2 regions of the Brevibacillus sp. FSL K6-6036 genome follow, and region 2 is predicted to be linked to the other one. Evidence: predicted binding sites of a transcription regulator. Region 2 holds the regulator's gene; the other holds the start of a gene.
What was found. Region 2 encodes LexA, which represses DNA repair genes until DNA is damaged. Its sites were predicted from a motif close to CGAACATATGTTCG; they were not measured.
Positions count from the first base shown of each region.

Region 1: a site for LexA is predicted at 6,750-6,763, ahead of NST37_RS20030 (YolD-like family protein). Genes of this name have one in related genera too.

Region 1 covers NZ_CP150173.1:4,034,405-4,042,898, reverse strand. The annotation lists gene NST37_RS20065 (MFS transporter) at 1-283, opposite strand, end outside; gene mqnE (aminofutalosine synthase MqnE) at 475-1,578, opposite strand; gene NST37_RS20055 (aspartyl-phosphate phosphatase Spo0E family protein) at 2,010-2,231, shown strand; gene erpA (iron-sulfur cluster insertion protein ErpA) at 2,371-2,730, shown strand; one part of gene NST37_RS20045 (IS1182 family transposase) at 3,487-4,277, opposite strand; one part of gene NST37_RS20045 (IS1182 family transposase) at 4,277-4,817, opposite strand; gene NST37_RS20040 (hypothetical protein) at 5,011-6,135, opposite strand; gene NST37_RS20035 (sigma-70 family RNA polymerase sigma factor) at 6,111-6,341, opposite strand; gene NST37_RS20030 (YolD-like family protein) at 6,781-7,149, shown strand; gene NST37_RS20025 (cupredoxin domain-containing protein) at 7,492-7,872, shown strand; gene NST37_RS20020 (amino acid ABC transporter ATP-binding protein) at 8,208-8,494, shown strand, end outside.
Region 2 covers NZ_CP150173.1:2,858,156-2,866,649, reverse strand. The annotation lists gene glnA (type I glutamate--ammonia ligase) at 1-208, shown strand, start outside; gene NST37_RS14400 (DUF4269 domain-containing protein) at 1,025-1,618, opposite strand; gene NST37_RS14395 (DUF456 family protein) at 1,826-2,311, shown strand; gene lexA (transcriptional repressor LexA) at 2,497-3,120, opposite strand; gene NST37_RS14385 (LysM peptidoglycan-binding domain-containing protein) at 3,278-3,634, shown strand; gene NST37_RS14380 (DUF896 domain-containing protein) at 3,715-3,912, shown strand; gene crcB (fluoride efflux transporter CrcB) at 4,005-4,373, shown strand; gene NST37_RS14370 (UvrD-helicase domain-containing protein) at 4,577-6,823, shown strand; one part of gene NST37_RS14365 (IS1182 family transposase) at 7,139-7,929, opposite strand; one part of gene NST37_RS14365 (IS1182 family transposase) at 7,929-8,469, opposite strand.

The DNA of each region.
Region 1 (8,494 bases), 1.2 Mb from region 2:
GGGGCAAGAGCGTGACCAGGATGCTGTAAGCCGCGATATCCAGGGTCGTCACTCTTTTTGCGCCCCAGCGGTCAATCCAGGAGCCGATGATTGGACCGAGCAGGATGCCGGGCAGCAGTTCAATGACAATACTGAAGACAAATTCTTTCCCCAGTCCGTAGCGTTGGTGCAGAAACAGCGGGATAGCGGTAACCAGCATCCACTGCGTCCACTCCCACAGAAACAAGGCAGCGAGATAGCGTCGGAACATCTTTTCATTTTTTGCTATTTTCCAGAAAATCAATTGAGATCCCCCCAAGTTATGAATTGCCTAACCGGGGGGCTGCAACAATTAAGAGCGGCACGGTTCACACCTCCTGAACATTTGAAAATGTCTTACAATCAGTAACGTAACAAAAATGGCTGATAAAAACAAATAAAAAGACAGGACACCGGTTAAGGCGTCCCGTCTGCAGACTTCAACAGCGTATTCGTTTAGTGTTCTTTGACAACATTGTAGAAGGTGTCGCGTTCCAGCGCGCGTTTGCCGGCGCCCTTGATCAGCCAGACCAGCTCATCGACAGTGAGCGCTTGCTGTGTAAGCGCCCCGGCGGAGTGGCTGATGCGCTCCTCGATCAGCGTTCCGTGCACATCGGACATCCCCATGGTCAGGGACAACTGGGTCAGCTGGGTGCCGATGTTGATGAAGTAAGCCTTGATGTGCGGGAAGTTGTCCAGCATCAAGCGGCTGATCGCCATTGTTTTCAGGTCGTCGATAGCAGAGTTGCGGCGTTTGATGCCGGCTGTCGCTTTGATCGGCTGGACCGCCAGCGGGATGAATACCAAAAATCCGTTGGTTTCATCCTGCAATTCACGCAGGCGGAGCATGTGGATCACGCGTTCTTCCAATGTTTCGATCGATCCGTACAGCATGGTGGAGTGAGTTTTCATACCCATTTGATGGGCAGTACGGTGCACTTCCAGATACATATCTGTCGATGCCTTTTCCGGACTCATTTTCATGCGGTACCGCTCGGTCAGGATTTCCGCGCCGCCTCCCGTCAAGCTTTCCACTCCGGCCTTGCGCAGCTCCTCGAGCACTTCACGGATGGACAGGCCAGAGATGCGGGAAAAGAACTCGATCTCGGCACCGGTGTACGCCTTCATCGTGACATGCGGATACGCTTTTTTCAGCGTGCGGATGTTGTCGAGATAGTAATCAAACGGCACATGCTGGTTGTGGCCGCCGACGATGTGAAACTCGCGGATGCCTTCGTGGTAGCGAGTCTCTACATAGTGAAGCAGCTCTTCGGTGTTCATCGTATAAGCGCCGTCTTCGCCCAAGTCGCGGCGGAACCCGCAGAATTTGCAATGAGCCTCGCAGACGTTGGTCGGATTAATGTAGAGGTTTTGAATAAAGTAAACATTGTCTCCGTTTTTCCGTTGGTTGACCAGATTGGCAAGCTGGCCGATCGTCAGCAAATCATTAGAATTAAAAAGGGTGAGACCGTCCTCCAATGTAAGTCGTTCACCGGCAATTACCTTGTTGGCCACTGTGGACAAATTTTTGTCCTGAAGAACAAGGGTGTCGAGTGCCATCATAAACACTTCCCTTCAGCTAGAATTACTCGCAATTCTGTGATGTTGTTCGAAAGGGTATCAGTCTCTGCCGGGCACTAAAAGCCAAGGAACACTCCTCCAAATGAAGCCTTCCGTTCAGCGAGAGCGTCGACAATCAGCGCCCCGTAAGCAACGACAATAGTTCTACTCTTCACATGAGCAGTCTGGTGATCTGTAATCAATGATTACCCTTTTCCTCACGATAACAAAAGCACCTATATTATAAACCTCTTCAGGAAGGGGAACAATATGAGAAGTTCTGAGAAGTATCGTTTGTAAAAATATAACAAATGTCGCCAAATTTCCAGATCTTTCATGGTTATAAAAGGAAAATTTGTTTGCCTAATGTCTTATCATCTTGTAAAATAAAGGTACGAAAGCCTTAATGATCTTTAGGAGGAGCTTCAGCAATGCGGGACGTTTTGCTTGAAAAAATTGAACTCCTTCGACAGCGTATGGTTAGTATGGGGTTAGAGTTTGGGTTGGATCATCCAGAAGTACTGGAATACAGCAAGAAGATTGATCAACTTCACAACGAGCTGAACCAAATGGATCATAATCTGTCCAAGGTAGGTAAAAAGAAGCAGTCCTACTGCTTTTATATTTTGGATAAAAAGGCCTATTTTGCATAAGAGGGGGCAACCCTCTTTTTTTGCTGCCTTTTTGGGCCCGCCAAAGTGCAGCGCAGTCTTGAGAGCACAGGTGCTTCTTCGGTATACTGTAAGGAGAACGCCGCATCATAGTAACAACGGCTGACAAGGAGGGAAACGAATGATTACCATGTCCGAGCAAGCCGCCCTGAAGGTAAAAGAAATGCTGGCGGCAGAGAACAACCCTAACCTGTTTTTGCGCGTAGGTGTCCGCCCGGGTGGGTGCAGTGGCTTTACCTACGGGATGGGTTGGGATCAGGAAATCAAAGAAGGCGACCAAACCTTTGAACAAAATGGAGTCAAGATTGTTGTCGACAAAGACAGCTACCTATATATCAAAGGCACGGAAATCGACTACAAGGAATCGATGATGGGCGGAGGGTTTTCCATTCATAATCCGAACGCGGTCGCTTCCTGCGGCTGCGGTTCTTCTTTCAAGACCGCGCTGGCTGAGGGGAAAGCGGAGAAGTGCGACGACTAAGGAAAGACAAAAGCTGAAACGAGAGACCTCCTTGGGCATATGCAGAAGCTGGATGCATTGCCCAGGGAGTTTTTTTTGTACCAATCATGCAGATCTATCTCTACGACATGTCCGGTTGGCAAAAGGAAAAGATCGGTCTTGCAGGGGAGGGGAATCTGAATCTTATGATCTACATGGTCACAATGCTGAGTGTGGCGATTGTTTTTGTTATCTGGAGCTGTGTGCTTTCGCGTAAGTACAAATGGAACAGAATCACCTTGGTTCCAACCATCGTTACACTTGTTTTGCTATTTTACTTGCTGGGAAATTTTTTAAGAATGTAAAGGTTTCACGCGAGTCCGTTTTTTGTAGAATATCGTTTTGCTCCTGCAGTCTTATAACCTCTAAACGAAGACCTTACGGGACCCCTTGACTCTCATTGAATGTAGTGTTTGCGTTCTCCCGCAATACCAAGGAAAAGGCTACGGCCATGATATGCTTGCGCGTGTAGGGAAACTCCTGGCAGAGCGCTGCAAACAGGTTCGTCTGGGAGTGGTCACTCATCACAGGCGTGCTTTGAACCTCTATCAGTCGATAGGTTTTGAAGCTGTTGCCGAGTTTCACTATTACGTCATCGATCTCAAAGACATATAGAGAAAGGGTAGGGCGCGAATACGCGCCTCAGGCTGTCGAGAAACCCCACAATATGTTGGAGTTTCTTCTTTCATAACAATAAAATTGAGCACGAAGTGCTGGAAGTCTTAGATAGCACCACACCTAACATGCCTTTGCAAGGTGGAGTGCTATCTTTTTTATATTTTGAACGGTTGCTGTCAGCAACGCTTGCTCTTGGACATTTTCACGTCCGCGCAACCTACAATAGCGAAGTCCATGCAGTTCTTTGGCATCTGCAAAACTTCGCTCTATCGTTTGGTATCTCAACCTGTATAGGTATTTTCCTGACTTACTTAAGCGGTTCTGTCGAACCCATTCTTTACTCTCTTCCCATACATGCCTGGTTATCACCTTTTGGTGATTTTTTGACCGTGTACACATAGTGAGCATCGGACATGCCTTACATATTTCTTTATTTGACTTATACATTCTGTATCCGTTACGGTCAGTTGTCGAATAAGCAAGCTCATGTTTTTGGGGGCAAATATAGACATTCTTTTCGGGATCATATTTAAACCGCCATTTGGCGATAAGGCCTTTAACAGGTGAAAAAGCTCGATGGCCAATGACGGCAAAGATATTTAGATCGTGCAGAGCCTTGCAGATTGGAGTAGTTAAATAGCCAGCATCCAATGCAACGGCTTCAATGGTATCTGTAAACCCAAACTTCTCAATTTGGTGTTGTAGCCGATCTACATAAGGAACAGAATCATGAACGTTACCCGCAGTCACGTGTACATCAGTTATGATATTGTACTTATGATCGACTGTCCGATGATCGAGATAGAAAAAGCCTTCAGGCTTTCCGTCACGAACCATGTAACCACTGTCCGGATCAGTAGTACTCACCTTGATTTCCTTTTCTTCCTTCACATCCTCTCTAGGCTTCAATCCTTTTTTCCGTGTGCTTCACGGTCTTCATTAATGGCTGCTTCTAAATCACTAAGGTAGGCTCGACTAGATTTTTCAATAACATGCTTCTTAAATTTACGTTTGTTCGCATTTGCTTTCAGATGAGTGGAATCACTTATCAAAACACGTCCGCCAACCATGCGATGTTGGATAGCAAGGCGAACGATTTCATCAAAAATCTCTTGGAAAACATTTGTGTTTTTAAAACGAGTTCGACGATTCCAACTGATGGTAGTGTGGTCTGGAACTCGATCTGTTAGTGAAAGGCCAAGAAACCAGCGGTAAGCGATATTCGTCTGAATTTCCTTTTCGAGTTGTCTTTCTGACCGGATACCGTAAAGGTATCCAATGAAAATCATTTTAAATAAAACCACCGGATCAATGGCTGGTCTACCGTTATCTTCACAATAGTATTGGCGTACTTTTTCTCGGATGAAAGAGAAGTCTACATGCTTTTGAATAACTCGTAGCAAATGGTCCTCCGGGACCAACTCATCAAGGCATACAAATTCATATTGCATTTGTTGCTTTTTTTCATTAGAGGAAAGCACAATAATCACCCGCCAGTAAATGTAATTACAAGAATATTATAACACATTAACGCGGTGTCGTCATAAAATACAGGGAAATAAAAATGGCTGTCGACTTTCTCGACAGCCTGGGGCGCGAATACGCGCCTTTTCCTGTTTCAGCAAGCCACCCCACGAGCTGCGATCAGCCTTTCGGCGGGGGCGCAGCAGCATGTAGATACTCCATCACCTCTCGATCTGCAACATAGCTGTCCACCAGCTTCACCTGTTTCTCTGTTACCTCGTAGGTCCAGTAGCTAGGGATCGTCATTTGGCGATTGTCGCCACCCTGAATCGTCCACATCCGTTCAAATGTAACGAGATAGCTGTCTCTCGTCTGCAGCTTGACCTTCGTTCGCAGGCTGGTGGTTGCCAGTGTCTCGGGTATTCCTTCGACACGGACTTGCCTGGTTTCACCTGTGCGGGCAGGAAACTCCGGCTGCTCCGACAGCGCCCGCTCAATCGCTTCCTGGACGGTAAACTCTCGATCCCGGTATAGCTCCTCCAATGCCTCTTCACCTCCTTGCAGCCCCCAGATGAGGATGTAGCGGCCGTCCCAGTTTTTCGTCAGACCGAGCCCAAAGAAGGGGCTCCATGCCGAACTCGTTCCCGATTCAAGCGCTTCTTCTTTTGGCGAGCCAAAATCGCTTGCATAGAACGTCTCCAGCTCGGCTTTTTTCTGCATGATCCTCTGTTCGTCTTTGCTTTCGATCTGGTATCGGGCAGCATAGAGGAAGCCGTGTTCAAAAGAGAGCGTCAGCTGTACCTGCTCGTCTCTCAAGGTGACGGGCATGAAGGCTTCTTGCAAGCCGTCCGCACCCAGGCTTTCAATTCCCCCAAGCGGCTGCAGTTCTCCCAATTCGGGGAAGAGCGCCTTTGCTTCGTCATAGGTCATGCCGAGCGAAAATACGCGGTAAAAAGCCAGTTTATCCGCTTCTGTCTGCCAGGCGACAGTCTGTTTGGGTGCTTCGGGCAGTGCAGGGGCTGGCGTCTGCTGGTGATTGGGCGTCGTCACAGGAGGAGAAACCAACTGGCTTGGATTTTCTTCCGGAAGCTGAGCGAGCGGACCGGCCCAAAGAAGGATGGCGGCCACTGCCGCGACGCCAGCTATGGCACATGTGCGGACAAGAAATCGTTTTTTTCCACTTTTAGCCATTGCTTGGGAAGCGAGCGTTCTTTGTTCCAGCCGGGACACTTCCTCCTGGGTCAGTCTGAGCGAGTCGTGTACCAGTTCCTTTCGTTGTTTCAGCTGTCGGTCAAGGATGTCCAATCCTGATCTCCTCCTTTCAGCAATTGCCTCAGCTTTTCCAAGCCTCGCGAAAGCCTGACCCGCACTGTTGAATCCTTCAGTCCCAAAAGCTCGGCAATGTCGGGCGTTCGCATCTCTTCAAAGTAGTAGAGCACAATGACTTCCCTGTATTTGGTCGGAAGCCCCATGACGTTTTGGACCAGCTCGTCATTTTGAAACTGCTGCATAACCTGCTCCTCGATAGACTGAGAGGAGCTCCTTTCAAAAAAAACGGAAGTAAAAAAAGATGCCGATGATTCCATGATCGCAAATAATCCTTGGCGGTGTTTATGGCAATCCGGTAAAGCCAGGTCTTCGGATTGGCGTCTTCGCGAAAGGAATCAAATTTTTGAAAGGCTTTCACGAACACCTCCTGGGTCAAATCCTCGGCGATTGCTCTATTTTTTACATAGTAATAGGCTGTTCGAAAGACCAGGGCATGGTGCGTGGCCACCCACTCCTTGATGACCTGCTCTCTTCTCTTGGCTAGCGGTTCGAAGGGAATCACCTCCTTGCTCATTGCTTATTTGACGAAGCTGGGGGCAAGAGCGCTACAAAATCCTCCATTTGCATATTCGCAAAAAAGGAGTAGAATAAGAACAAATGTTCCTGTTGGAGGGTACCGGAATGGCTAAGAACATCGAAGACTTTTCAGGAAGTATGGAGATGGCAGTTTTGAAACACGCGTTGTCGCTGACGAAAGGCGGCGAGGAAAGCCCGGCGCTGCCTCTTGTTGGACGCCCGGTCGTGGACGAAGACGATTTTGGCGAAATGTGCTTCCGCGTCTACGATTCGACGCAGTACGACTACGCGATCACCGTTTCCTGGTTTCGCGAAACAGCCGGGGGACTGGGAGTGGTCGAGACAGCCTGGGGGGTCGTGCGGAATATCGATGTGGGACAAAAGAAATTCAAGCTGGTCAACGACTGGGAGGCGCAGTGGATCGGGGTTGAAGATCTGGTGCGCGTCGTTAAAACAAAAAGGGCGAGCTTTTAGGATGTACAGCTCAGTGCGTGGTTTGCCATAATAAGGAAGAAACTCGTGAAGTTGTGTCGAACTTGATTTGCGATCAAATCTTGAGGCTCACTCTCTTCTTTCGGCTCAGGGACAGCCCTTTCGCTGGAAGTGCTTTCCCGAAATGACCGTCTTCTATATCTCTCCTGTCGCAGAGCAGGGAAACATAGTAAAAGGTAAGGGCTTTCCTAGTTTTTGCCAAAGTTCACCAATCGTTCTCAGGTTCGTCAAGATTCATTCACAGACTGCCAGATTTTGGACGGCCTTCTTTCGCTATAATGAAATTGTAGAACTTGCAGAAATTGCATGAAAGAAGGGTGCCTTATGAAAAAAACGTGGGGTTTACTGATTTCGGCAGTGGCCATTTCCGCTATGCTTGCGGGCTGCGGAGGAGACAAAAAAGAAGCAGCGGCAGGAGGCGAACAAGCGCCTGCAGCAGCCACTGAAAACGCAATCAACATCGAAGCTAGCAACTGGAAGTTTAACCAGGAATCTTTCGAGGTGAAAGCAGGAGAGCCGTTCACGATCAACTTCAAATCGACTGAGGGCTTCCATGGGATCGGCATCGAAGGCCTGGATGTAGATATCCAAAACGAGGGCAGCAAAACGATGACCATCGACAAAGCAGGAGAGTACAAGATCTTCTGTAACGTGATTTGCGGACCTGACCACGGCAAAATGATCGCCAAGCTTGTCGTGAAGTAACAACTGGCCAAAGCGCCGGCAACGATTTGAATAACAAAACCCAAACACTCCGGCCGCTTTCGGTCGGGGTGTTTTTTGTTGATACAGCGCATTTGGCCTGGACGGTTGCTCGCAAAATAGTTTCAAAGATGCATAGAGAATACAGTCCCAACTGGAAAGGCTTATTTGTCCCGAAAAGACGAGCCTTTCTTTTTTGCGAAAAAAAGGGTGACAGAATGCTATTGAGTAAATATAATCAAAACAGAAACTATTTTCACAATTCGGAAAAGTATATGTATGCATTTTCATGATTTGATTATTCACCACGAATTACCGGAAGGGGGGCAAGCACAAAAATGATTGAAGTGAAAAATTTGTACAAGTCGTTTGGCTCGCTTACCGTCTTGAAAGGCGTAGATCTGCAGGTGGGCGAGAGAGAAGTGGTAGTTTTGCTGGGGGCCAGCGGCTCGGGAAAAAGTACCTTGCTGCGATGTCTGAACTTTTTGGAAATGCATGATCAGGGGGAGATTCACGTCAACGGCCAGAGGATCGACCCGAAGACGACGGATTTGAACAAATTCCGGACAGAAGTCGGGATGGTCTTTCAGCACTTCAACCTGTTTCCGCACAAGACGGTCCTGGA
Region 2 (8,494 bases):
CGAGGCTGAGCGTGAAGCAGCGGGCATCGCCAGCTTGCCGGCTACCCTCAAGGACGCGATCGAATGCCTGAAGGCCGATCCGGTGATCTGCGAAGCGCTTGGCGAACACGCACTGATGCACTTCGTTGACGCGAAGGAAATCGAGTGGGATATGTTCCGCACCCGTGTAACGGAGTGGGAGCGCGAGCAGTATATGAATACGTATTAATATTTAGGGGAAAGAGTACTTGTATTTCTTTGGACCCTAAAAAGAAACAAAACTTGTTTAGTTTAATTTTAACTAGGTTTCAGCTTTATAAGTTAGATACGCCTTAAAGTAGATGGGAAACTTGCTTTCCTATTAACTTTAAGGCTTTTTTTATGAATTTATTTGACTAAAGTTGGATGGGATGCTGCTAATAAAGATTAACCCCCTTTACAATGCAAAATTTAGAACAAAATACCTAAAATATGTTTACAGATGTGTATATTAATGGTTAAATAAAAAATTATTAACATATTATTTGAGGGTTGGGTTTAATGAAATGCGGACTTAATCCAGCGTATGCACACTAACTCGGGTTTTTACAAAAATGATCATTTCTTTTCTGAAGTCCGTTTAAGAAATGATTATTGATAATAACGAGGTGATATTATTAAAAAAATTGCGATTTCCATTGTGTTGTCGACAATGATGATGATTTGGGTTTTTATTTTTATGATCTCAGATCTAATTCAACAATTGGATTTTGGGCCAAACAAAATTGTAATTACTGATTATCGAGTTCCAGGATTCTTTGAACCCGTTTGGCTTCCCATTTATGTTGGATTCGTGTACATTTTATATCAGTCTCTTAAAAAAAAATAATCATGATTTGCCGTCTTCAACTGAAATCTAACCAATAAAAGGTAAAACGACAAATCTAGCAATCCAAAAAAGATGACTTCCGAAGTATCCAGAAGTCATCTTAATTTTATGCCCGCATAAGGACACACAAGTTGTCTGAGTTTACCATTATTCGTATTTCCGGTTTACGGCCGGCGTTTAGGTCGGTTTATTTGCCATCACTTGCTTAAGCTGTTCATTCGAATATCTTTCCAATTCAAGTAAAGCCTGATAAGGATCATCTCCGACAATCCCGTAATACAGAGCGAAAGCAGGCTCCGTTTTCAGCCCCCGTTCTTTCAAAGCCCGAATCTCTTTTGCTGCTTCTTGCCCAGACAGCTGGAGCAGCCGTGCTTCGATCATCATATGCCGGTAGGCGTTTTGCTCTGTGACAGGAATCGGTTGAGCAAAACACTCCAATTGAAAACCGCGATACCAAAAGGAAGCAGTCGCCGTAGGGATGTTGCGGATTTCTCGGCGGTCTTGTGTGAAACGGTCCAAATGCCCGTATTTTTCTTTCAACACATGGCCAAACCGATCCAGGTCGGCTGTCGTACAGATCAAATCAAGATCGCTGTCCTCAACATCAATATCGAGGGGGATCGTTCCGCACAGAACCGGTTGATACTCTTTGAGCCCATCAAAGATTCCCAAGCTGTCGAGGACTGCCCAGGCTTCCCGCTGCCGAGGGGTTCCTTTTTTCAGGTAGGAAGGGTCAAACCAATCTCGCTTCGTTTGAGAATGCATAGCCATTTTCTGTCCTTTCAGATTATCTTTCTTTTATTTGCAACTCTGCAGGGGAACAATGAGGGACGAGACCATCTATGTTCCGATTCGACGTTTGGCTTTACGACTCGCAGAAGAACCGAGTATATACAGGTTTCTGTCAAAATGTAGCGAGTCGATGGAAACGAAAACCGCACTTTATCGTATACCCTATACAGAAGGGAGTGTCAATGGATGGAGATCTTGTTGTGGATCGTGATAGCGGCCTTGTTTATCCTCAGTATTGCCGGAATCTTTTTGCCGGTCATTCCTGATACGATTTTATTGTGGGGCGGATTCTTGCTGTATCACTTTTTTATTGCTGATCCGGGTGCCGGACTTCCGGCCTCCTTCTGGTGGGGAATGGCGGTCTTAAGTGTTCTTCTCTACGGTGCGGATTTACTCACCAACATGTACTTTGTCAAGAAGTACGGGGGCTCCAAAGCGTCATCGTGGGCAGCTGCACTGGGGATTTTGCTCGGGGTGATTTTGTTCCCCCCATTTGGCATGCTGATCATGCCGTTCGTGCTGGTCGTTCTGGTGGAAATGCTGATCCAAAAGCAGCCGTTTGAACGGGCTGTTAAAGCGGGAGTGGGTTCGCTCATCGGTTTTTTGGGCAGTGTGGTCGTAAAAGTTGTTCTTCAGGTAGTGATGATCATCTGGTTCTTTGTCGCACTGTAAGTGGGATTCGTAGGAGAAGGACCGATCAAAGAATCGAAGGAAATGAAAAGAAGAGGCGTCCGCGAGGCAATCGCGAACGCCTTTTTTGCTGTCAGGGTGGAAAAGGAAAGCTTGTCGTAGTCGATTGCGTTTTTCAAAGAGTCCGCCATAAGGCATGGCTCATCCAAGCAACGAAATCTCTTATTCTAGTGAATCAAGCGGTACACGCCAATCACTTTCCCCAGAATCGTTACAGAATCCAGAATAATCGGCTCCAATGTCGCGTTTTCAGGCTGCAGCCGGAAATGGTTCTTTTCCTTGAAGAAACGCTTCACGGTTGCCTCGTCCTCTTCAGTCATGGCGACGACGATATCACCGTTATTGGCCACATTCTGCTGGCGAACGATCACGTAGTCTCCATCCAGGATGCCAGCCTCGATCATACTGTCTCCGGACACGCGCAGCATGTACACCTTGTCCGATGTCACGATGCTGTCAGGGAGTGGGAAGTAATCCTCCACCTGCTCGACAGCAGTGATCGGCTGACCCGCAGTCACCTTTCCGATCACCGGTACGCGTACAACAGATACGTCAAAGTCGTCTTGAAAGCGCTCCTCTTCCTTCAGCAGCTCAATCGCGCGGGGCTTGGTAGGATCGCGGCGGATGAGCCCCTTTTTTTCCAACCTGGCCAGATGGCCGTGAACAGTTGAACTGGATGCCAGACCGACAGCCTCCCCGATTTCACGGACAGATGGGGGATAACCCTTGTCCCTTACTTCTTTGCGGATGAAATCGATGATGGCTTGCTGTCTATTGGATAGCTTGGACATAGACCACACCTCTATCTTCTCGAACATGTTTTCTATATTATACCATGGGATCCTGCGTTCGACAAACATAAGTTCGTTTTTTTTCTTGACATGAACAAGTGTTCGCATTATGATGAGAACAAGAAGATAGAACGTACGTTTGCAGGGGGATGAAATAATGAGTACAATGACCGTATCTAATCGCTTCGCCAAAGAAGAAAGAAAAACTGCTCGTTTTGGCATTACGCGTGGACAGGCCATTCTGTTTTTTGCCGCTTTCACTCTCTTTTTTTACACTTTGACAGAACTAGTGTTCGCTTCTGGGGATCATACGGTACAACAAGCTCAAATGATCCAACCAGTAAAGGAAATCGTCGTCCAACCGGGAGACAGCTTGTGGGAGCTGGCGGTCACCTACAAGAGTGACCCGAAAATGGATGTTCGCGATATGGTATATGCGATTCAAAAATTGAACAAGCTGGAAAGTGCCATTATTTATCCAGGCCAATCGATTCAAATTCCTGTCGGGAATTGACAAGCTGCAGCTTTCCCTTGCTTCGTTGCCGAGATGTGATATAATAGAGCGGCATTCATTGAAAGCGAGGGGAAACGGCTTTGGTATCAGACGCGGAAATCAAACGGATCAACGAGTTGGCCAAAAAATCTCGTGAAGCCGGGTTGACTGAAGAGGAAAAACAGGAACAGAAAAAACTGCGGCAAAAATACATTGATGCTGTGAAAATGTCGCTTCGCTCCAATCTCGAATCGATCCGCTACGTGGAAGACCTCGAGGATAACAACCCCAAACACTAAAACGCACCATTTGACATAAAAAGAAGACATCCATGCTTTTTGCCTGGATGTCTTTTTGTTCCATACAAAAAAGGAGAGAAGGGGGGATTGCCATGATGGCATGGCTGGCTGTTGCCGTAGGAGGAGCCGTCGGTTCATTGCTACGCTATGGTCTCGGTCTCGCAATGAACCAACCCGGATTGCCGGCGGGGACATGGCTGGCCAATGTCTCCGGTTCTTTTCTCATCGGACTGCTCTATGCGTGGGGAAAGGAAAAAGGATTGATGTCTTTGGAGATGTACCTTCTGTTCACAACCGGGCTGATGGGGGGATTTACTACGTTCTCTACCTTTTCGCTCGAGGTGGTAAGCTTCATCGGAGATGGGCAGATCGGCAGAGGGCTGTTCTATGCAGGCGCCAGTGTTTTGGCCGGCCTTCTTGCTTGCGGTTCAGGGATCTGGATCGGCAGACAAGTGTGGTAAACAGGCAAGATATAGCGGGATAAGACGGGCAGGCGTCAACGAGAACAAAAGAGAGCCAATCCGGAAGCAACATCAAATCAAAGAAGAGGGCATTGGAAGGCTACGAGGAAACAAAGAAGAGCCCGTGCCCGGAAACCATGTGGAAATAAAACCGGACTTCTCCTAGCGATGCTGAACCTGACAATTTGGAAAGGAGGATATAAATGACTGTACAGCACCCGGACTACGAGCATGAACAGAAGAGACTCGATGAAACACGCTCTATTATCCAAAAGGAAGTGGACACTCTTCGGAAAGAGGTTAAAGAGATTACGGACGATTATGTGAAACAGGTCGTCAACTACAAAAAAGGAAAAGAGCTTCGCTACCTTGAGGACCAAGGACTGGAAAAGCCGTATTTTGGACGAGTTGACTTCCTGAAAGACGAGACATACGAGTTGGACAGCGTATACATAGGAAAGAGGGGCATCGTTCGGAGCGACACATTCGATTCAATTGTCGTTGACTGGCGTGCTCCCATTGCCAGTTTATATTACAGCGGCGAGAGCAAGGATGCGTACTTCCGCAGCGGCAGGGAGATTGTGCGAGGCGAAGTGCGCCTGAAGCGAAATTTTGCCATTGAGGACGGGAAGATTACAGGGATATACGATGGAGCGCTCAAAGAGACGATTCATCGCGAAGTTGGCCATCCGGATGAATTTTTGCAGGAAGGGTACATCGATGAGTTCCTGGCAGCCAACCTGAATCAGACGAACGACAGCAGATTGAAGGATATCGTAGCGACGATCCAGTCGGAGCAGAATGACATTATTCGAGCAGACAAGGATCGCCCGGTTGTCGTTCAAGGGGTGGCCGGAAGCGGCAAGACGACGATTGCGCTGCACCGGCTCTCCTATTTGATCTACAATTATCAGGACTCGATGATGTCAAAGAGGTTTATGGTTTTTGCACCAAACCGGTTGTTCCTTACGTACATTTCAGAGGTTCTTCCCGAATTGGGAGTGGATGACGTTCAGCAGGCGACATTCCTGGATTGGGCTTCCAAGCTGGTCAAGTCCATCCTTCCAAAAGGCTGGCGGATTCTGGACCCGCACAAGCCCCTTCAGTTGTTCTTTGAACAAGGACAGAGCGATGCCGAGCGTCGGACGGTGCTGCATCGTCTTCGGTTCAAGGGCTCGCTCGCTTTCCGGGATGTACTCCAGCAATATTTGTTGTTTGTAGCGGAAAACAGGGTAGCCTACAAAAAATTAAGCTTTGTCTACAACAGAACCAAACATGTTTTTACGATTCCGGGTGAGACCATCCGTCAGCTTTTTGCCGAACAATATGCCCATCTGCCATATCGTCGGCGAATGGAAGCCGTTCGAAAGCACGTTAAGCAGGACATCAATAAACAGTTGTTCGCCCATCTGCGAGAGAAGCGAATTGATCTGGATAAGCAAGCGTTGGCTAAATATGAGAAAATGATTGATCAGCTTCTGGACAAATACTTTTCCATTTTTCCTGAACTGGATGTCTTCTCGTCGTACCGCGAAATGTTGACCGACTCAGCTTTATTGAAAGAGCTGACAAAAGGGGAAGTCAATGGCGAGGATATCGAGGATATTTGCCGGTCGTCTGCAGAGATATTCGAAGCGGAGCGGATCGAGCCAGAAGACGTTGCGCCGCTGATCTATCTGCGGCATCTGATCGAAGGATTGGAGCAGGCCGATCACTTTGACCACAGTGTCGTTGATGAAGCACAGGATCTCAGTGCGTTGGAAATTGCGGTGATCGGGCTTGTGACAAAGAGACATTCTTTGACGGTAGTGGGAGATATCGCGCAGGGCATCCATGCATACAGGGGATTGCAATCGTGGGAAGAACTGTTGGAGGGAGTTTTTCAGCAGCCGCGGGGGGTTTACTACACACTCGCGCAGAGCTACCGTTCCACAATCGAAATTATGAAATGTGCCAACGAGGTACTGCGAAAGATAAACCTGCCGGAGACGATTATGGCCAAACCGGTATTGCGGCATGGGGAAAAGCCTTTGTTGGCATCATGGGACGGGAAAGAACTGCCGGTTAAAAATCTGGTCCAGCTTGTAAATGATTATCGGCAAGAGGGCTTTCAATCCATCGCGATCGTAGCCAAAACAGCCGAGGCCAGCAAAAAAGCATACAAGTCATTGAAGGCCTCCATCGAAGGACTGAAGCTGCTGGGAAGCAAGGATACCCAATTCCCGGGCGGTGTCGTAGTAATGCCAGCTTATTTGACCAAGGGGCTGCAATTTGATGTGGTCATCTTGTTGAATATCGAGGAGTACTTGGACAATGAGTGGGATACAAAGCTCCTGTATGTAGCCATGACCAGACCCGTACATCGGCTTTTCATGATTCATCAGGAAGACAGGATGAGTCCGCTCTTTGCTGACGTGCCACCTGAGTTGTACGAGAAGAGATCTTTGTAAAGAAAAAAGTCTTGCAATAAAGAAGAAGGCTTTGTAACGAAAATAACGGCTTGCAACGAACAAGAGACTTTGGTAACGAAATAAGGTCCTGCAGCGAAAACGAGAACTCCGAAAGATGGGAAAGGCCCTGGAACAAAAAAGAGCTCTAGACCCAAATAGAGTTTTGCAACAATTGTATAGAGTCCATTACAAAAAAGAGACATCGACAAGATGTCTCTTTCAGGCTGTCGAGAAACCCCACAATATGTTGGAGTTTCTTCTTTCATAACAATAAAATTGAGCACGAAGTGCTGGAAGTCTTAGATAGCACCACACCTAACATGCCTTTGCAAGGTGGAGTGCTATCTTTTTTATATTTTGAACGGTTGCTGTCAGCAACGCTTGCTCTTGGACATTTTCACGTCCGCGCAACCTACAATAGCGAAGTCCATGCAGTTCTTTGGCATCTGCAAAACTTCGCTCTATCGTTTGGTATCTCAACCTGTATAGGTATTTTCCTGACTTACTTAAGCGGTTCTGTCGAACCCATTCTTTACTCTCTTCCCATACATGCCTGGTTATCACCTTTTGGTGATTTTTTGACCGTGTACACATAGTGAGCATCGGACATGCCTTACATATTTCTTTATTTGACTTATACATTCTGTATCCGTTACGGTCAGTTGTCGAATAAGCAAGCTCATGTTTTTGGGGGCAAATATAGACATTCTTTTCGGGATCATATTTAAACCGCCATTTGGCGATAAGGCCTTTAACAGGTGAAAAAGCTCGATGGCCAATGACGGCAAAGATATTTAGATCGTGCAGAGCCTTGCAGATTGGAGTAGTTAAATAGCCAGCATCCAATGCAACGGCTTCAATGGTATCTGTAAACCCAAACTTCTCAATTTGGTGTTGTAGCCGATCTACATAAGGAACAGAATCATGAACGTTACCCGCAGTCACGTGTACATCAGTTATGATATTGTACTTATGATCGACTGTCCGATGATCGAGATAGAAAAAGCCTTCAGGCTTTCCGTCACGAACCATGTAACCACTGTCCGGATCAGTAGTACTCACCTTGATTTCCTTTTCTTCCTTCACATCCTCTCTAGGCTTCAATCCTTTTTTCCGTGTGCTTCACGGTCTTCATTAATGGCTGCTTCTAAATCACTAAGGTAGGCTCGACTAGATTTTTCAATAACATGCTTCTTAAATTTACGTTTGTTCGCATTTGCTTTCAGATGAGTGGAATCACTTATCAAAACACGTCCGCCAACCATGCGATGTTGGATAGCAAGGCGAACGATTTCATCAAAAATCTCTTGGAAAACATTTGTGTTTTTAAAACGAGTTCGACGATTCCAACTGATGGTAGTGTGGTCTGGAACTCGATCTGTTAGTGAAAGGCCAAGAAACCAGCGGTAAGCGATATTCGTCTGAATTTCCTTTTCGAGTTGTCTTTCTGACCGGATACCGTAAAGGTATCCAATGAAAATCATTTTAAATAAAACCACCGGATCAATGGCTGGTCTACCGTTATCTTCACAATAGTATTGGCGTACTTTTTCTCGGATGAAAGAGAAGTCTACATGCTTTTGAATAACTCGTAGCAAATGGTCCTCCGGGACCAACTCATCAAGGCATACAAATTCATATTGCATTTGTTGCTTTTTTTCATTAGAGGAA